One region of the Pseudomonas sp. LBUM1651 genome, then DNA from elsewhere that is predicted to be linked to it. Evidence: riboswitches for the same ligand, from Rfam matches in the RefSeq annotation. Region 1 holds a riboswitch; the other holds the start of a gene.

The links. Region 1 has a riboswitch for cobalamin ahead of ACA066_RS15365 (CbtB domain-containing protein). Riboswitches for the same ligand answer to the same signal wherever they lie in the genome.
Region 2: it holds a riboswitch for cobalamin, as region 1 does, so the genes downstream of both, cobO (cob(I)yrinic acid a,c-diamide adenosyltransferase) here and ACA066_RS15365 (CbtB domain-containing protein) in region 1, are expected to answer to the same signal.

The regions. Positions count from the first base shown of each region.
Region 1 is NZ_CP166805.1:3,306,346-3,316,628, forward strand. Features, by position in the region: gene cobN (cobaltochelatase subunit CobN) at 1-2,059, opposite strand, end outside; gene cobW (cobalamin biosynthesis protein CobW) at 2,062-3,123, opposite strand; cobalamin riboswitch at 3,224-3,436, opposite strand; cobalamin riboswitch at 3,608-3,835, shown strand; gene ACA066_RS15365 (CbtB domain-containing protein) at 3,956-4,147, shown strand; gene ACA066_RS15370 (CbtA family protein) at 4,159-4,863, shown strand; gene ACA066_RS15375 (cobalamin biosynthesis protein) at 4,860-5,285, shown strand; gene cobM (precorrin-4 C(11)-methyltransferase) at 5,357-6,103, shown strand; gene nfuA (Fe-S biogenesis protein NfuA) at 6,346-6,930, opposite strand; partial or broken gene ACA066_RS15390 (acyltransferase family protein) at 6,988-8,009, opposite strand; gene ACA066_RS15395 (fatty acid cis/trans isomerase) at 8,194-10,283, opposite strand, start outside.
Region 2 is NZ_CP166805.1:1,803,422-1,813,704, forward strand. Features, by position in the region: gene ACA066_RS08350 (DUF2066 domain-containing protein) at 1-300, shown strand, start outside; gene ACA066_RS08355 (AI-2E family transporter) at 339-1,412, shown strand; gene hda (DnaA regulatory inactivator Hda) at 1,643-2,347, shown strand; gene ACA066_RS08365 (C40 family peptidase) at 2,561-3,202, shown strand; gene ACA066_RS08370 (C40 family peptidase) at 3,424-3,960, shown strand; gene ACA066_RS08375 (O-methyltransferase) at 3,976-4,629, shown strand; gene ACA066_RS08380 (PQQ-dependent sugar dehydrogenase) at 4,640-5,953, opposite strand; gene ACA066_RS08385 (hypothetical protein) at 6,022-6,606, opposite strand; cobalamin riboswitch at 6,761-6,995, shown strand; gene cobO (cob(I)yrinic acid a,c-diamide adenosyltransferase) at 7,076-7,687, shown strand; gene ACA066_RS08395 (cobyrinic acid a,c-diamide synthase CobB) at 7,684-9,009, shown strand; gene bluB (5,6-dimethylbenzimidazole synthase) at 9,006-9,656, shown strand; gene cbiB (adenosylcobinamide-phosphate synthase CbiB) at 9,653-10,283, shown strand, end outside.

The sequences.
Region 1 (10,283 bases):
CGCACAGGTAAGTGTCGAGGCGCGGCAACCAGATCGCCGCATCGGCGTCGCTGTCGAGTTTCTCGTCCAGTTGCAGCTCGCGGTCGATGTGCGTGTCGCGCACCAGTTGCAGGATGTCGCGCTGCAATTCCCGGGCGCGACGCGGATCCAGCAATTGCGCTTCGTAATATTCGTCGGCCAGCAACTCAAGGTTGCGTAGCGGGCCGTAGGTTTCGGCGCGGGTCAGCGGCGGCATCAGGTGATCGATGATCACCGCCTGGGTTCGACGCTTGGCCTGGGCGCCCTCGCCCGGATCGTTGACGATAAACGGATAGATGTTCGGCAGCGGCCCGAGCAACGCGTCCGGCCAGCAGTTCTCCGACAGCCCGACGCCTTTGCCCGGCAGCCATTCAAGGTTGCCGTGCTTGCCGACGTGGATCACACCGTGAGCGCCATAGGTGTTGCGCAACCAGAAGTAGAACGCCAGATAACCGTGGGGCGGCACCAGATCCGGGTCGTGATAGACCGCGCTCGGATCGACCTGATAACCGCGCGCCGGTTGAATGCCGATGAAGGTCAGGCCGAAACGCAGTCCGGTGATCATCATCCGCCCGCCGCGGAACATCGGATCGCTTTCGGGCGTGCCCCAGCGTTCCAGCACGGCTTGGCGGTTGGCCTCGGGCAAGGCGTTGAACATCGAGTTGTAGTCGTCCAGCGCCAGGCTTTGATGACACGGACGCTGGTCGAGGGTGTCGAGGTCGTTGCTGACACCGCCGAGCAATTGCTGGATCAACGCGGTGCCGCTGCCCGGCAGTTCGGCGGGCAGCGGATAACCTTCTGCATGCAACGCACGGAGGATGTTCAACGCTGCGACAGGTGTATCGAGGCCGACGCCATTGCCAATGCGCCCGTCACGGGTCGGGTAATTGGCGAGGATCAGGGCGATGCGTTTTTCGCTGTTCGGCAGCCGCGCCAGATCGATCCAGCGCCGCGCCAGTTCGGCGACAAAATCCATGCGTTCAGGTGCAGGCCGGTAGCAGACCACATCGGACTGACTGCGCTCGCTGCGCCACGCCAGGTCCTTGAAGCTGATCGGGCGGCTGATGATCCGCCCATCCAGTTCCGGCAGCGCGATGTGCATCGCCAGATCCCGCGGGCCGAGGCCCTGTTCGCTGGCCCGCCAACCGGGTTCGTTGTCCTGGGCGCAGATCGCCTGGATCACTGGGATATTGCGGCGAAACGGTCGCAAATGCGGCGCTTCGGGACTGGATTGGGCGAAACCGGTGGTGTTGAGAATCACCCCTGCTTCGACCTCATCCAGCCAGTCCTCGACCACCGTCAGGCAGCCGGGCTCTTTCAGGCTGGCCACGGCAATCGGCAAGGGGTTTAACCCCGCCGTTTGCAAACGCTGGCAGAAAACATCGATGAACGCGGTATTCGCCGCCTGCAAATGCGAGCGGTAAAACAGCACCGCCGCCACCGGTTGACCGGCCTGCCAGTCGGCCTGCCAATCACTCAATGCGGCGGGGCTTTTTTGCGGGTGGTAGATCGCGGTGCGCGGCAGGGTTTGTGGCTCGGCCCACGCATAGTCGCGATCCAGCCAGCGATTGGCCAGGCAGCGAAACAGATCGAGGGCGTTGGCCATGCCGCCCTGACGCAGGTAATGCCAGAGCCGGTCGCGGTCTTCGGCGCCAACGGTGCTGAGGTCGCTGAGTTCCGGGTCCGGGCGATCATCGCCAGGCACCAGAATCAGCTGCACGCCGCGCTGCGAAAGCTCGACCAGACGCTCGACGCCGTAACGCCAATAAGCAATGCCGCCGTGCAACGAGATCAAAATCACCTTGGCGTGGCGCAGCACTTCGTCGACATACAAATCGACCGAGGCGTGGTTCTGCACCTGCATCGGGTTGGCCAGACGCACACTCGGGTAATGGTCCGGCAATTGCTGCGCCGCTTCGGCGAGCAGCGCCAGGCTGGAATCGCCGCTGCACAGGATCACCAGCTCGGCGGGGGTTTGTCCAAGGTCGGCAATGTTGTCGTCCGACACGAAACCGCCGGGCTGGGTCCTGAGCAGGTGCATGGTTAAACGCTGAGCGCGGCGCGCAGTTGCGCTTCGAGTTGCGCGGCGTCCAGCTCCTGACCGATCAACACCAGACGCGTGGTGCGCGCTTCATCGGCGCCCCACTGACGATCGAAGTGCTTGTCGAAACGCATGCCCACGCCCTGGATCAGCAGGCGCATCGGTTTGTTCGGAATGGCAGCGAAACCTTTGACCCGCAGGATGCCGTGCTTGACCACCAGTTGGGTCAGCGCGTCCAGCAGCAGGCTTTCATCGGCTTGTGGCAGTTCGATGGAAATGGAGTCGAACGCGTCGTGATCGTGATCATCTTCGCCTTCATGATGGTGATCGTGATGGCTGTGACGGCTGTCGATGTGCTCTTCGGAACCGGCTCCGAGGCCGATCAGCACGTCCAGTGGCAGGCGACCGCTGCTGGCTTCGATGACTTTCACCGCCGGCGGCAGTTCTTCGGCGACTTCCAGGCGTACGCGGGCCAGGTCTTCCGGGCTGATCAGATCGGCCTTGTTGAGAATCACCAAGTCGGCGCTGGCGAGTTGGTCGGCGAACAGTTCGTGCAGTGGCGATTCGTGGTCCAGGTTCGGGTCGAGTTTGCGCTGGGCGTCGACCTGATCCGGGAAGGCAGCGAAAGTGCCGGCGGCAACGGCCGGGCTGTCGACGACGGTGATCACCGCGTCAACCGTGCAGGCGCTGCGGATTTCCGGCCACTGGAAGGCTTGAACCAGCGGCTTTGGCAGGGCCAGACCGGAGGTTTCGATCAGGATGTGGTCGAGGTCGCCGCGACGAGCGACCAGTTCGCGCATCACCGGAAAGAACTCTTCCTGGACGGTGCAGCACAAGCAGCCATTGGCCAGTTCGTAGACCCGGCCGTTGGCTTCTTCTTCGGTGCAGCCGATGGAGCATTGCTTGAGGATTTCGCCGTCGATGCCCAGTTCGCCGAACTCGTTGACGATCACCGCGATGCGGCGGCCCTGAGCGTTGTCGAGCATGTGCCGCAGCAAGGTGGTTTTGCCCGAGCCGAGGAAGCCGGTAACGATGGTGACGGGGAGTTTGGCCAGTGTTTTCATCGGATGCCCTTTGGCAAGGTGGCGGGCATACGGGACGACGACCGCTGCGACGGATGCGCGCGCGGAAGATTTCGCCACCGGATCACCCCGCCCGGTTGTAGTGAGAATTCGTGTCGAGGCAGGTCTCCTGGCTGACGGTGTGCCTGTCGCTAGACTGGCGTTGGCTGCGCCTTCCCGCGGGCTCCAGGGCTGGAGCGTGCAGTGGCGTGGCAGCGAACATCACCGTTCACAGTTGCGGGGGCAGCCGCGGCATCGACCGCGTTCCCTTCTTAGCTTCGGCAAACACCGAAGAACCTCGAAAGCGCAAGGCTACGCATCGTCTTGGGGCGGGTCAATGTCTTGTGTCAGCCGCACCGGCCCCTTCGCGGGCAAGCCTTGCTCCAAGGAACACCACTGTCCTGAGCAAGGCTTGCCCGCCAAAGGTTCAACTCGGTTTCAAGATGAGAACCCCTGCCAATTGACGCCCAACCCCCGCCCATGCTCTCCTACACACCTTGTTACGGGTGCCCTTCACAGGGTGAAACGGGAAACCGGTGAATCATGTGCTTTACTCAAAGCCATGTCAGTCCGGTGCTGCCCCCGCAACGGTAAGCGAGCGAAGCGTCAGATCCACTGTGCCGGCAGTTCGGCATGGGAAGGTGACGCTTGCAGGTTTCGGCTGACGCCCAAGCCCCTCGCAAGCCCGGAGACCGGCCCGCAACACAAAGTGACGATTACGTTCACTGAATAACAAACCCGCGGTGGGCGGGCGCTGTTTGAATCTCTGCGAGCCCGATTCGCAGGGATCTTCCATGCGCTCTATTCACCCGCTGACAGACCAGAGGGAAGCGCCATGTCGATCATCAGCAGCACTAGCCACACAACGGCCAGCACCACCACGACCCTGACTCAACGCCTGACCGCTGCCGTATGCGCATCGATCCTTGGCGCGTGCCTTGTGTATTTCGCCGGTTTCTCGCACATCGAAGCGGTGCACAACGCCGCGCACGATACCCGTCACAGCTCCGCTTTCCCGTGCCATTGAGACCTGCCGACATGATCAAGCGTATTGCGCAAACCGCAGGTTTCACCGGGCTGCTGGCCGCCCTGTTGCTGACTCTGCTGCAAAGTTTCTGGGTCGCCCCGCTCATTCTGCAGGCCGAGACTTACGAAAAATCCGAGCCGGCCGCTGTTGAAGTTCACGAACACGCCGCCGGTACCGCCGCTCACACCCATGATGCCGAAGCCTGGGAACCGGAAGACGGCTGGCAACGCGTGCTGTCGACGACTGGCGGTAACCTGGTGGTGGCTGTCGGTTTCGCGCTGATGCTCGCCGGCCTCTACACCTTGCGTGCGCCGACCAAAACCTCCCAGGGCCTGCTCTGGGGCCTCGCCGGTTACGCGACGTTCGTGCTGGCCCCGACGCTTGGCCTGCCACCTGAACTGCCGGGCACTGCCGCGGCGGACCTGGCACAACGGCAAATCTGGTGGATCGGCACGGCAGCGTCCACCGCAGTCGGCATCGCGCTGATCGTGTTCAGCCGTCACTGGCTGATGAAGATACTGGGCGTGGCGATTCTCGCCGTTCCTCACGTCATCGGCGCGCCGCAACCGGAAGTGCACTCGATGCTCGCGCCGGAAGCCCTGGAAGCCCAGTTCAAAATCGCTTCGCAGCTGACCAACGTGGCGTTCTGGCTGGCCCTGGGCCTGATCAGCGCCTGGTTGTTCCGCCGTAAAAGCGATGGCCAATACCACGCATGACGGATACCAGCACAGCGCCGACTTTAGTGGTCGGCCTGGGCTGCCAGCGCGGCTGCCCTGTCAGCACGCTGCGGGCGTTACTCGATCAGGCGTTACAGGCGCATCACATCGAACTTCACCAGATCAAGGCTCTGGCCAGCATCGACCTGAAGCGTGAAGAACCTGGCCTGATCGAACTCGCCCTACAACTCGCGCTGCCCTTGATGTACTTCAGCAGTGAGCAACTGGCCGGTTATCAACCACAACTCAGCCACCGCTCGGACATCGCTTTTGAGCGCACCGGCTGCTATGGCGTAGCGGAAAGCGCCGCCCTCGCCCTCGCTGAACAACTGGCTCAGGCACCGGCCAAACTGCTGATCTCGCGACAAAAATACGCCCAGGCGACCCTGGCATTGGCCAGCGCTGCGCAAAATCCTCGATAATCCCCGCCTTCGATCATGAGCAATCTTCATCTGAAGCCTTGCCCGGCCCCTTTTTCTGACAGGAAACGACGATGACCGTCTACTTCATTGGCGCAGGTCCCGGCGACCCGGAACTGATCACTGTCAAAGGCCAACGCCTGATCCGCAGCTGCCCGTTGATCATCTACGCCGGCTCACTGGTGCCCGCCGCCGTACTGGAAGGCCACAACGCCGAACAGGTGGTCAACAGCGCCGAACTGCACCTGGAACAGATCATCGAACTGATCAAAGCCGCCCATGCCAAAGGCCAGGACGTGGCGCGGGTACATTCCGGCGACCCAAGCCTCTTTGGCGCGATTGGCGAACAGATTCGCTACCTGCGTGAGCTCGATATTCCGTTTGAAATTATTCCCGGTGTCACTGCCACGGCGGCCTGTGCTGCGCTTTTGGGTGCGGAGCTAACGTTGCCGGACGTGTCACAGAGCGTGATTCTGACTCGCTACGCCGACAAGACTGCGATGCCCGCCGGTGAAGAACTGGGCAGTCTGGCGCAGCATGGGGCGACCATGGCGATCCATTTGGGCGTCAATCATCTGGAGAAAATCCTGGTTGAATTGCTGCCGCATTACGGCGCGGACTGCCCGATTGCGGTGATTCACCGGGCGACCTGGCCGGATCAGGATTGGGTGGTGGGAACGATTGCGGATATTGCCGGGAAGGTTGAGGCGAAAGGGTTTCGGCGTACGGCGTTGATTCTGGTGGGTCGGGTGTTGGGTAGCGATCACTTCAGTGAGTCATCGCTGTATCGCGCCGGGCATGCGCATCTATACCGCCCCTGAGCCAACCATTTCACCATCCTTGAGCCAACCACACCCTGTGGCGAGGGGGCTTGCCCCCGCTGGGTCGCGAAGCGGCCCTCTACATTCTTCAGATACACCGAGTTGTCTGGTTTACGACTGCTGCGCAGCCGAACGGGGCGATGCGGCGTTCCGACAAGCCCCACTCGCCACATGTTATCGATCACCCATAAAAAACGGCGCTCACGGGGCGCCGTTTTTTATGTTTGCAGCGAACACCTTACTCAGTAGTAGGCGTTTTCTTTCTGCGTATGGTCGGTCACATCGCGAACACCCTTGAGTTCGGGAATGCGCTCGAGCAAGGTGCGCTCGATGCCTTCACGCAGGGTGACGTCTGCCTGGCCGCAGCCCTGGCAACCGCCGCCGAACTTCAGCACGGCAATGCCGTCTTCGACCACATCGATCAGGCTGACCTGACCGCCGTGGCTGGCGAGCCCCGGGTTGATTTCAGTTTGCAGGTAATAGTTGATGCGCTCGTTGACCGGGCTGTCGGCGTTGACCATCGGGACTTTGGCGTTTGGCGCCTTGATGGTCAGCTGGCCGCCCATGCGGTCGGTGGCGTAGTCGACAACCGCATCGTCCAGGAAAGCTTCGCTGAACGAGTCGATATAAGCAGTGAAGCTTTTCAGCCCCAGCGCAGTGTCTTCGGGTTTTTCTTCGCCCGGCTTGCAATAGGCAATGCAGGTTTCGGCGTACTGGGTGCCAGGCTGGGTGATGAAGACGCGGATGCCGATGCCCGGGGTGTTCTGCTTGGAGAGCAGATCAGCCAGGTAATCATGGGCGGCGTCGGTGATGGTAATAGCGGTCATGGAAACTCCTCGCAGGCTTGGGCGCAGTTTACGCCAATCATCGCGCCGTACAAAGTCCTAGTATTTTTGTCGGGAAAGCGTCAGCTCGCCACGATCAGACGATTCGCCGTCAATCCGCGCTTTAAGCCACCGATAGCTGCTTTTTTCCACCCATTCGTAACTTGCCCACGACGCTACGCCAATGGTCGCGACGCAAACGGCGAACATCACGTAGGGGTTTACGCCATAACGCTTTGCGACAAAACCTCCGGCAGACAGCACCAACACGTGCATCAGGTACACCGAGTAGGAACAATCGCCGAGCAGCTTGAACAACTTACTGTTCTCGAAAAAGCGCTCCAGCGCCATGCACGCCATCACCAGCACTGCGCTCGGCAGGCCCCAGGCGAAAAACCGCGGTTGCGGCGCCAGGTAATAAATCGCCAGCAACGCACCGCCAATCCCCAGTAATGGCAGCCATAAACCGGGTTTGATCCAGCCACAGCGGAAGATCATGCCGATGGCAATCCCCAGCAAAAACTCATAAACAATGTCCGAACGGTAAAACTCGCTGATCCAGCCGTAGCCGGTCCACGCCTGACACACCGCAAACAGCAGCGCCGCGACGATCAGCAACCGTGCCTGCAAACGGAACAGCAACGCCCAGGCAAACAGCACGTAGAAGAGCATTTCGTAGTTAAGGGTCCAGCCGACATTGAGCGTCGGATAAATCCCGTAACCGCCGGGGTTTTCCGTAGGAATGAACAGCAACGACAGCAGGAAATGCGACCAGTCGACCGTCTGATCCGGCAACACTGGCCGGGCGAATACCACGACCAGCGCCATCAGCACCGTGTACAGCCAATACGCCGGCACGATGCGAAACAGCCGATACAGCAGAAACCGTCCCGGCGGCAGCGACTTGCCCTCGGCGGACAGGAATATCACCAGACCACTGATGACGAAGAAGACATCAACGCCCACCGCGACATCTGACCGATCGGCCCACGGGCCTTGAAGTCGAAGAAAATCTGCATGAAATGGTGGCAAACCACCGTCCAGGCCGCGAGTGCGCGCAGTGCCTGTACTGAAATCAACATTGGCAGCTCCCATCCCAATCCGCAAATCACCGCAGATCCCTGTAGGAGCGAAGCTTGCTCGCGAAGAGGCCCTGTCATTCAGCATCAATGTCGACTGTCAGACCGCTTTCGCGAGCAAGCTTCGCTCCTACAAGAGATCGGCGGCGCCTATTGAGTCGGACACCAGCCCGCCTTCAAAAGTCGATCAAAGATTCTCGTAGCGGTTCATGTCCAGCACGCCCTCTTCCACCGGGTCGGTTTCGTGGACGTACTTGCTCAGGTCATGGAAGTAAAACCAGAACTGCGGATGGCTACGGCGAATCCCCCAGCGTTCGACGATTTTCTCGAAACGGTTGGCGTCCTTGGCGTTTTCCATCGCCTCCACGAATGCTGGCACTTGCCCGGCGGGAATGTTGAACATGAAGTTCGGATAGCTGCTGAGTACGCCGGGAAAAAGGGTGAGCGTGTCGAGCCCCGGCTGGTAGCGCAGCGACTCGCCCAGCAGGAACGCCACGTTGCTGTGCGCGCGGTTGCGCAACAGGCTGTAAACCTCACGCTTGCCGCTCGCTGTTTCGATACGCAGCATCGTCGCTTCCGGCAATTGATCAATGACTTTCAGCCCGGCAGCAGGACGCGAAACCAGGCGGCTCAAGGCCTGCTCGGCACTTTGCAGGTCCGGATCGATATTCGGCCGCGAGCAATAAGCGCCGTCGCAGCGGTTGATCGGATCAGGCTTGGCGTTGAGCTCGCCGTAGCGAGCCAGCAACTGCATTGCAAAGTCGCGCTTCGGGTCTTTCTCGTCGAGTTTCAGCGCGGTCGGTTTGTCGTTGTCGATGGCTTCATAGTCCAGCCACATCTTGAATTTACCGCCGCTCTGATACCAGTCGTCGAGATAGCCATCCCGGGAATCGGCGGGCATCAGGCGCAGGAAATTCTGCTCGGCGCCGTTGCGAATCAGGTCGAAGTACAGGCGCGTCTGCGCTTGATGGGAGACGTTGCCGAACACGTCGAAATTGACCGCCAACTGATAATACGTGCGCTCCAGCAGCGGGAAATCAAACAGCCACATCGTTTGTGGCACATCACCGATCAGTCCCTTGTTCACCGAAGCGCTGTCGAAATGGCGGAAGATGCTCAGCAGCGCGTTGTCATTGCCGGCCCACAAGGTCGACCAGTTCGGCGCGGGCGCATCGGCGTAGTTGTCGCGACGCAGCGCCTCGTACTCGTTGCGCTTGTCGCGGTAGTCATGCCACAGGCTCAGGACACTGCCGACGTCGTCGTTCTGCCCCGGCATCGCCAGCAATGGCGTGGCCTGCCCGCGGTAGTTCGGGTCGGTGATGTAGAGATCGTGTTCCGGCGCCTGGAACAGCGCCCAGAAGTTATCGCGGATCACGTCGGTGGCGATCTGGCCGCGGCACACCGGCCCGCGAATAAACGTGCGCACGAAGTACTCGGCGTTATCGAGCATGAACTGATAACGCGCTTGCGCCGGAATCGCCTCGAACGTGGTGAACGGATTGGCCCGGCGTTCCGGCCCGTAACCCGGCAAGGCGTTGACCTGCCAGTTGCCGTTGTAGAACAGGCTTTTGATCCGCGCCATCTTCGCCGCGCTCAGCGGATAAGTAATGTGGGTCTTCTGCACGATCACGCCCTGCACCGGCCACAAGCGGTAATACACCTGCGTGCCCGGATCGTCATTCGGACGGCGCGTGTTGATCAGGTCAATCGGCTGGCCGGTCGGCGTACGCGAACGCACCCACTGAAAGAAATGCCCCGGCTCGCCCTCCTTGAAGTACATGTGGGCGAGGAACCAGTGCTCGAACAACCAGCGCCCCACCAGGCTCTGGCGGGCGCCCGGCGAGTTGAGCAGGTTTTCCCACTGCACCACTTGCAAGGCTTCTTTCGCCGACGGCACCAGACCTTGCTCATCGATCGGCGCGCCCGAGGCCAGCCAGCGTTGCAGCGTCTGGTACTGCTGATCGGTCAGGCCGGTGACCGCCAGCGGCATGCCTTCCTTCGGATGAGCGCTGGCGTAACCGTCGAACTCGGCCGGCATCGCGCACATGTTTTCCCGGTTCAGACCCAGGACGATGTCTTCCGGCAACTTGGCGTTGGGCGTCAGAGGCGTTTTGTGACCCAGTTCCAACATCCGTGCCATCAACGCGGCCTGGCTGCCCTGGGCGTCGAGCACCGGATAGAAACCTTTTTGCTGCCAGGCGTGCTTACCGAAAGCGTCATAAAACAATCGGGTCGGCGCGGCAGCCTGACTGCGTTCGCCGTCGTAGACCGGGACTT
Region 2 (10,283 bases), 1.5 Mb from region 1:
AGCTCGGGCGAGCAGTTGCTGGAAGTGCAGGGCATGAATCTGGAGCGTTATGCGACGCTTGGGCGTTTGCTCGAGCCGTTCGGCGCGCGCCTGCAGAGTGTTGACGCGGACCGGGTTCTCTACCGGGTCAATGGCAGCGCCGAGCAGCTGCGGTCACAGTTGTCGCTGGCGAAGTTGCAAGAGGTTCCGGCAGGTGAGGCCCCCGCACCGACCGTGCCTGTTCAGCCGGTAGCCGAGGGCTCGACGCCTGCTGTCGCGCCAACGCCTGCACCGGTGCCGCAGTTGCGTTTCCGTTGGTAAGGTTTTCTTTCTTTATATAGATGCAGATGGAGTGGTACATGGCCGATACGCGGCGTTGGTTCTGGTTGGGTGGGGTGGTTCTGCTCTGCGCGTTTATCTGGCTGTTGCATCCGATTCTGACGCCGTTTCTGGTGGCGTTGCTGTTGGCCTACCTATTCGACCCGCTGGTGGATCGGCTGGAAAAGGCCGGCCTGTCCCGGACCTGGGGCGTAGTGTCGGTGTTCGCGCTGTTCACCTTGATCTTCACCGCCTTGCTGCTGGTGCTGGTGCCGATGCTCGTCAAGCAGTTGTTTCGCCTGTATGAACTGGCGCCGCAGATGCTCGACTGGTTGCAGCACACCGCATTGCCGTGGGCGCAATCGAAGTTCGGGTTGTCGGATGGTTTCTGGAAGTTCGACAAGCTCAAAGCGGCGATCAGCGAGCACATGGGCCAGACCACCGACATCGTCGGCGTGGTGCTGAGCCAGGCGACCGCATCCGGCCTTGCATTGATCGGTTGGCTGGCCAATCTGGTGCTGATCCCGGTGGTGAGCTTTTATCTGTTGCGGGACTGGGACCTGATGATGGCCAAGATCCGCAGCCTGCTGCCCCGTGACCGTGAAGAGCGCGTGGTGATCCTGGCGGGCGAATGCCATGAAGTGCTCGGCGCGTTCGTGCGCGGGCAATTGCTGGTGATGGTGGCGCTGGGCGTGATCTATTCGGCGGGCCTGATGCTGGTCGGGCTCGAGCTGGGGTTGCTGATCGGGATGATCGCCGGTCTGGCGGCGATAGTGCCGTACATGGGGTTTGTCATCGGGATTGGCGCGGCGCTGATTGCCGGTTTGTTCCAGTTCGGTGGCGACTTGTACCCCATGGTTGGCATCGTCGCGGTGTTCATGGTTGGCCAGGCGCTGGAGGGCATGGTGCTGACGCCGTTGCTGGTGGGCGACCGGATCGGTCTGCACCCGGTGGCGGTGATCTTTGCGATTCTGGCCGGTGGTGAGCTGTTCGGTTTTACCGGCGTGCTGCTGGCGCTCCCGGTGGCGGCGGTGATCATGGTGCTGGTGCGCCATGTGCATGATTTGTATAAAGATTCGGATATCTACGGTGGCGTCGACGAACCTGAGCTCTAGAGATCGCCGATGACGCGTTGCGGGCGGCCTGGTTCAGTGCCAGGCTCGCCCGTGTCCCATGGGCGGCTGTCACATGCGCTACCAAAGAAACGCTCATGAAACCGGTGCGATAACGCAAACCTTTGATTTTGCTTATGGTCTGTCGCATTGTGCGGTCAGCTTCACGGGTATAAACTTCGCAAACTTTACACAGAGGCCACTAACGGTTCCTTTGGAACTGTTCAGTCAGCATGAAACCGATTCAGCTGCCCCTAGGTGTGCGTCTGCGTGATGACGCTACCTTTATCAATTACTACCCAGGCGCCAATGCCGCTGCACTCGGCTATGTCGAGCGGCTGTGCGAAGCCGACGCCGGCTGGACCGAAAGCCTGATTTACCTCTGGGGCAAGCACGGGGTAGGGCGCACGCATTTGTTGCAGGCAGCCTGCTTGCGCTTCGAGCAGATGGGTGAGCCGGCGGTGTATCTGCCACTGGCTGAGTTGATGGATCGCGGCATTGAAATTCTCGACAACCTCGAACAGTACGAACTGGTCTGCCTGGATGATCTGCAGGCGGTTGCCGGCAAGGCGGACTGGGAAGAGGCGTTGTTCCATCTGTTCAATCGCCTGCGTGACAGCGGTCGGCGCCTGCTGATTGCCGCATCGACGTCACCGCGTGAATTGCCGGTGAAGCTTGCGGACCTGAAATCCCGTCTCACGCTGGCGCTGATCTTCCAGATGCGACCGCTGTCCGACGAAGACAAATTGCGCGCCCTGCAACTTCGTGCGTCCCGTCGTGGATTGCACCTGACCGACGAAGTCGGGCATTTTATCCTGACCCGCGGCACTCGCAGCATGAGTGCGCTGTTCGAGCTGCTTGAGCGTCTCGATCAGGCCTCCCTTCAAGCTCAGCGCAAGCTGACCATTCCGTTTCTAAAAGAGACGCTGGGCTGGTAAAACCCAAGCCCTACAAGGTTTTTGGCATATTTCAGGCGCCAAAAAGTGCGCTTTCCTACAGGGTGTAGGCTGCGCAAGCGTCTAAATGGGGCTTAAGCGCTTAGATGGAAACGCGAAACCGGAAAGTCACATAAAGTTCGATTGAATTTGCAAATGAGGATGATAGTGGGCATAGTCTCGGCTTCTTTACAACTATCAGCCACGGTCGTGCCCATGCTAAATCGCTTTGCACCCCTCGTGCCTCTCGCACTCGTCACCCTGTTGTTCGGTTGCGCTGCCCACTCTCCAGTGTCGGAGCAAGCGCCTCAACAGCAGGTTAACAATTCAGTTACTGCGCAATCCTCTTCCGTTCTTTTCCAGGAAGCTCTTTACCAGGACGGCATGGCCACCGATAAAGAACTGGCAGACTTCGCCGATGGCAAGTCCTACCAGCTTCCGGTTCTGGCCGACAGCATCCTCGAACGTGGCATGTCCCTGATCGGTACCCGTTACCGTTTCGGCGGCACCTCCGAGGCTGGCTTTGATTGCAGCGGCTTCATCGGTTACCTGTTCCGTGAAGAGGCCGGCATGAACCTGCCGCGTTCCACCCGCGAAATGATCAACGTGGACGCTCCGCTGGTTGCTCGCAGTGCGCTCAAGCCGGGCGATCTGCTGTTCTTCGCCACCAACGGCCGTCGCGGTCGTGTCAGTCACGCCGGGATCTATCTCGGTGACAACCAGTTCATCCACTCCAGCAGCCGCAAAAGCGGTGGTGTCCGGGTCGATAGCCTGGGTGACAGCTACTGGAGCAAGACCTTCATCGAAGCCAAGCGCGCACTCGCGATGGCCCCGACCGTGGTCACGGCACGCAAGTAATTGTCTAGCCTGTCGCCACATCAGTGGCGACAACGGCCGCTCTGCAACAAAGTAGCCGGATAGTTTGTAAGGCGAACTTAAAGTCTTACTTGAAGTTTGCCGCGTACCCGCTAGAATCCTGATCTATTATTGATGGCAAACCGCCTGCGTCCTGCGCAGGCGGTTTTCGTTTCTGCCCTGTCGGCAGAAAAAAGCCGCAGCCAGATCAGGATGTTCTGCTTATGACGATGTCGGCCCGCCTCGCACTCATGTTCGTCGCAGCACTGCTCAGCGCCTGCGCCAGCCGCACACCGCCGCCTGCACCGGTGGTTCGCGCGCCGATTGTTTTCGGTTCATCCCAACCTTTTTCGCCGGAGGCAGAAGACGTGCTGTTTCGTGCGTTGGGCCTGGTCGGCACGCCTTATCGCTGGGGCGGCAATACGCCGGATTCCGGGTTCGATTGCAGCGGCCTGATCGGTTATGTCTACCGTGACGTCGCCGGCATTTCACTGCCGCGCACCACCCGCGAGATGATCAGCATGCAAGCGGCCAATGTCGGCAAGGAAGGCCTGCAAACCGGCGACCTGATTTTCTTCGCCACCAATGGCGGTTCCCAGGTCAGCCACGCCGGGATCTACGTCGGCGAAGGCCGCTTCGTCCATGCGCCGGCCACGGGTGGCACGGTGAAGCTCGACAGCTTGTCCAAAGCTTATTGGCAGAAAGCCTACCTCAGCGCCAAGCGTGTCCTGCAACCTGAGCATCTGGCGCGTAACCCATAATTCGCAGAGGTCGTCATGACCGCTCGCACGCTCAATCTCGACGATTCCCTGTATCAATACCTGCTCGACGTTTCCCTGAGGGAAACGCCGCTGCTCAAGCGTTTGCGCGATGAAACCCAGGCGCTGCCGATGGCGCGCTGGCAGGTGGCGCCGGAGCAGGGGCAGTTCCTTGCATTGCTGGTGAAGCTCACCGGCGCCAGGCGCTTGCTGGAAGTCGGCACCTTCACCGGTTACAGCGCGTTGTGCATGGCGGCGGCATTGCCGGATGACGGTTCACTGATCTGCTGTGACATTCCTGGTGACTACAACGCCACGGCGCGCCGTTACTGGCAGGAAGCAGGGCTCGCCGAACGAATTGACCTGCGCCTGGCGCCTGCGCTGGAAACCCTTGCCCAGTTGGATCAGCCCGGACAATTCGATTTGATGTTCATCGATGCGGACAAGGCTAACTATCCAGCCTACCTGGAGCACGCGCTGCGTCTACTGCGCGTCGGAGGTCTGGCGGTGTTCGATAACACGCTGTGGAGCGGGCGGGTGCTTGAGCAGAATCCCGAGAGTGAAGACACCCGCGCCATCCAGGCGCTTAATCTCGCCTTGAAGGATGACTCGCGGGTTGATCTGTCGCTGTTGCCGTTGGGCGATGGTTTAACTCTGTGTCGCAAACTGTAGGATGGCGGGGTTACTTCGCTATCGACACTCGCCACACCTTGTTCCCCACATCATCCGCCACCAGCAAGTCACCCTGCCGATCAATCACCACACCCACCGGCCTGCCCATGGCTTTCTTTTCGTCATTTAGGAAGCCCGTGAGTACATCAACCGGTTGCCCGGTCGGCTTGCCGGCACTGAATGGCACGAATATCACTTTGTAGCCACTGTGTGGCTTGCGGTTCCACGAGCCGTGCTGGCCGATGAAGGCGCCTTCCCTGAATTGCGTTGGCAGCGTGTTGCCTTCAGCAAACGTCAGGCCCAGTGACGCGGTGTGCGGGCCCACCGCGTAGTCCGGCGCGATGGCCTTGGCGACCAGGTCCGGATTTTGCGGCTCGACGCGAATGTCGACGTGCTGGCCGTAATAGCTGTAAGGCCAGCCGTAGAACCCGCCGTCTTTTACGGAAGTGATGTAGTCCGGCACCAGGTCGCTGCCGATTTCGTCCCGCTCGTTGACGGCCGTCCATAGAGCACCGGTCTGCGGCTCCCAAGCCAAACCATTTGGATTGCGAATCCCCGAGGCGAAGATCCGGTGATTGCCGGTGGCGCGATCCACTTCCCAGATCGCCGCGCGACCTTCTTCCTGATCCATGCCGTTTTCGCCGACGTTGCTGTTGGAGCCCACCGTCACGTACAGCTTGCTGCCGTCTTTGCTGGCGATGACGTTTTTGGTCCAGTGGTGATTCAGCGTGCCGCCCGGCAGATCAACCACTTTGATCGGCTGCGACTTGATTGCCGTGTCGCCATTTTCATAGTGGAAGCGCAGCAAGCGGTCCGTGTCGGCGACATACAGGTCATTGCCCACCAGGGTCATGCCGAAGGGCGAATTGAGGTTTTCCAGAAACACCGTACGGGTTTCGGCGATGCCGTCATGGTCCTTGTCCCGCAACAGCGTAATGCGGTTCGGGCTCGGCACGCGGGCACCCGCGCGGCCCATGACTTGCTTCATGACCCAGCCTTTAACGCCTTTGCCATCGTCGGGTTTGGGCGGCGCGTTGGTTTCGGCGACGAGCACGTCACCGTTCGGCAGCACGTACAGCCAGCGCGGGTGATCGAGGCCTTCGGCGAACGCCGCCACCTGAGTGCCCGCGGCGGCGGTGGGTTTCGCCCCGTCCGGCCAGCCGATCGCCGGGGCGATGTTCACCGTCGGGATCAGGGTCTTGTTCGGCTCTGGCAGTTGGGGCGACGGGCCGGTGCCGTCGGAGACTTGCAGTCTGGAGGTTTCACCGCAGGCGGCGAGCCCTCCGGCGAGGGCGATGACGAGAACGAGCGGGGGCTTGCGCATGCTGATCTTCCCTAAAAATGCAGTGACCTGATCAATAGAGAAGCGCAGACCCGCGATGGTTCAACCGGTCAGCCGCGGGCTTCCTTGAACAGCACGGCGATGCCGGGGTGATAGTTGCCCGCTTCATTGCGCAACTTGCGATACGCGTAGGGGAAATACCAGGCGACGGCGCAGGAGTGTTCCTTTTGCAGGTCGTCGACCATGTCCTGGAGTTCTTCCGGGGTAGCGCCGTGCTGGGCTTTTTGCGGTGCAACGAACAGGCAGCCGAGTTTCAGGTCGCTGGTGTAGCTGATGCGCCTGGCGTCGCTGGTGATATCGGCCAGCGCTTGTGTCAGGTTCAGGTTGTTGACCCGTGGCCAGCGTTGCGTGGCTTGAAGGTAGGCGCGTTCTTCGCTGGTGGCGATGAACAGGTCGGCGCGGGCGTTGCGTTCGCCTTCCTCGTTCTGTTTGCGGGTCGGTGTCTGTTGCAGCGTGACCATTTCCGCCATCCACGCGGCGGCCGAGAGCAAGCCGAGGTTGGCTTTTTCGTCGTACCAGTAAGGCGTGTCGTTATCGCCGCGCACGGCGTTGTAACGGTCGATACAGTCAAACCAGCGTTCGAGAACCGGGCGCAGGAATTCCAGCTTCGGATTGCTGATGATCATGCCTTGCATGTGGCTTACCCTTGTTATTGTGATGTGGGGTTGTGGCTCTTTGATATCACCGCTGAGAGTGTGGCACAAGATTGGCGTCAGTTAATTGATCGACGGCAGTTATTCGCCCGACGGCGTCCCGGCTTTAATTGACGCTCCACCCCCAACCCTCTAACCTTCGCGGCTTGTTTCAGGTGCTCTGTGGCCTTGGTCGACAGAGTGAAACAGGGAAGCCGGTGAGTGCGTTCGTTCAATTCATGAACAATCACGATCCCGGCGCTGCCCCCGCAACGGTAAATGAGTGAAGACTGAGCATTTTTGCCACTGTGTCGATATCGGCATGGGAAGGCGCGCAGTCAGGCGAAACGCCGCTCATGAGCCCGGAGACCGGCCTGATCCATCCAGCGGCATCACGGTGGGCGATGCCAGGCTTCTTGCCGTCTATTCTTGTGCCTGCCCGCCGTTATCCAGCCTCAACGGAGAGCTCCCCATGACTGATACTCCCGATCGTGACGAACGCCATCTGGCGCGCATGCTGCGCAAAAAAGCCGTGATCGACGAACGCATCGCCAATTCGCCGAATGAATGCGGCCTGCTGCTGGTGCTGACCGGCAACGGCAAAGGCAAAAGCAGCTCGGCGTTCGGCATGCTCGCCCGCTCCATGGGCCACGGCATGCAGTGCGGCGTGGTGCAGTTCATCAAGGGCCGTAACAGCACAGGCGAAGAACTGTTTTTCCGGCGCTTTCCCGAGCAGGTGCGTTTTCATGTGATGGGCGAGGGCTTTACCTGGGAAACCCAGGACCGCCAGCGTGACATCGCCGCCGCCGAAGCCGCGTGGGCCGTTTCCCGTGAATTGTTGCGTGATCCGTCGATCGGTCTGGTGGTGCTGGATGAGTTGAACATCGCCCTCAAGCACGGCTACCTCGACCTCGATCAGGTGCTCAGCGACTTGCAGGCCCGTCCGCCGATGCAGCACGTGGTGGTCACCGGTCGCGGCGCCAAGCCGGAAATGATCGAACTGGCCGACACAGTCACTGAAATGGGCGTCATCAAGCACGCCTTCCAGGCCGGAATCAAAGCGCAAAAAGGCGTCGAGCTGTGAATCAAGCACGTCATTGCCCGGCGGTCTTGATTGCCGCGCCGGCCTCTGGTCAGGGCAAGACCACCGTCACCGCCGCGCTGGCCCGTTTGCATCGCAATCAGGGGCGCAAGGTGCGCGTGTTCAAATGCGGCCCGGACTTTCTCGATCCGATGATTCTCGAGCGCGCCAGCGGTTCGCCGGTCTATCAACTGGACATGTGGATGGTCGGCGAGCAGGAAAGTCGTCGACTGTTATGGGAAGCCGCCGGCGAAGCGGATCTGATCCTGATCGAAGGCGTCATGGGCTTGTTCGACGGAACGCCTTCCAGCGCTGACCTGGCGCGGCATTTCGGTGTGCCGGTGCTCGGGGTGATCGACGGCACGGCGATGGCGCAGACCTTTGGTGCGCTGGCGTTGGGGTTGGCGAAGTATCAGCCGGACTTGCCGTTCGCCGGAGTGCTGGCCAACCGTGTGGGCACCTTGCGCCATGCGCAATTGCTTGAAGGCAGCCTCACTGAAGGCTTGCGCTGGTACGGCGCGTTGTCCCGGGAAACCGGGATTGAATTGCCGAGTCGGCACCTCGGTCTGGTTCAGGCCAGTGAATTGAATGATCTCGATCTGCGCCTCGATGCGGCGGCCGATGCCTTGGCCAGCAGTTGCGAAGTCGCGCTGCCACCCGCAGTGGAATTCGCCGCGCCGGACGTGATCGCTGCCGAGCCGTTGCTGGCCGGTGTGCGGATTGCCGTGGCCCGCGACGAAGCCTTCGCATTCACCTACGGCGCAAGTCTGGACTTGCTGCGGGCCATGGGCGCCGAGTTGCTGTTTTTCTCGCCGATCCGCGACGCGCAGTTGCCGGAGGCTGACAGCCTCTATCTGCCGGGCGGCTACCCGGAATTGCACCATGTGGCGCTGGCGCAGAACACCCCGATGCTCAACGCCATCCGCGCTCACCACGCGGCGGGCAAACCGTTGTTGGCCGAGTGTGGCGGCATGCTGTATTTGCTCGACTCGCTGACCGATGTCGAAGGCACTCGCGCAGAGCTGGTCGGTTTGCTGGCCGGTGATGCGGTGATGCAGAAACGGCTGGCGGCACTGGCGTTGCAGGCGGTCGAGTTGCCGGAAGGTTCGCTGCGTGGGCATACCTATCACCATTCGTTGACCAGTACCGAGCTTGAGCCGATTGCTCGTGGCCTGAGCCCGAATGGGGGGCGGGGCGCGGAAGCGGTTTATCGTGAGGGGCGGATGACGGCTTCTTATGTGCATTTTTATTTCCCGTCCAATCCGACGGTTGTAGCCGCGTTGTTTGCGCCTGATCTTGCGATCGCCTTCGCGAGCAGGCCATGACCGACAACGTCTTCTCCGAAGCCGAGCGCGCAGCGGTCTATCGAGCCATCGCCGAACGCCGCGACATGCGCCACTTCAGCGGCGGCACCATCGAACCCGAGTTGCTCCGGCGTCTGCTCGAAGCTGCGCATCAGGCCCCAAGCGTCGGCCTGATGCAGCCCTGGCGATTCATCCGCATCAGCGATCGCGCCCTGCGCGGCAAGATCCAGTTGCTGGTGGAAGAAGAACGCATCCGCACCGCCGAAGCCCTCGGCGAACGCACCGACGAATTCATGAAGCTGAAAGTCGAAGGCATCAACGACTGTGCCGAGGTGTTGGTCGCCGCGCTGATGGACGATCGCGAGCGCCACATCTTCGGCCGCCGCACCTTGCCGGAAATGGACATGGCCTCGCTGTCCTGCGCAATCCAGAACCTGTGGCTGGCGTCCCGTGCCGAAGGACTGGGCATGGGCTGGGTCTCTTTATTCGAGCCGCAAGCCCTGGCCGACCTGCTGGGTTTGCCCGCCGGGGCCAAGCCTTTGGCGATTCTTTGCCTCGGGCCGGTCAAGGAATTCTATCCGGCGCCGATGCTGGTACTCGAAGGCTGGGCGCAGGCGCGTCCGCTAAGCGAATTGCTGTATGAAAATTATTGGGGAGTGAGTCAATGAGTGTGGCGTTGTTGAGTGTCGCCGCGGTTGCGCTGGATGCGCTGCTGGGTGAACCCAAACGCTGGCATCCGCTGGTGGCGTTCGGCCGTTTTGCCGACCGCATCGAACAACGTTTCAATGGCGGTGGACGCGGCTGGCGCAGCCATGGCGTGACCGCCTGGGTGATCGCGGTCGTGCCGCTGACCTTGCTCGCCACGGCCTTTTCCTGGGCGCCTTATGTTGGCTGGATCGTCGAGATTCTCGCGCTTTATTGCGCGCTCGGCCTGCGTAGCCTCGGTGAACACGTCGAGCCTGTGGCCAAGGCGCTGCGCAGTGATGATCTGGAGGAAGCGCGCACGCGTGTCGGTTACCTGGTCAGTCGCCAGACCAGTGAACTGGATAAAACCGAAGTCGCCCGCGCCGCCACCGAATCCGTTCTGGAGAACGGCAGCGACGCGGTGTTTGCCGCGCTGTTCTGGTTTGCTGTGGCCGGCGCGCCCGGCGTGGTGCTCTACCGATTGAGCAATACGCTGGATGCGATGTGGGGTTATCGCAACGAGCGCTTCGAACGTTTCGGCTGGGCCGCGGCGAAGATCGACGACGTGCTCAACTATATTCCTGCGCGACTGGTGGCATTGACCTACGCGC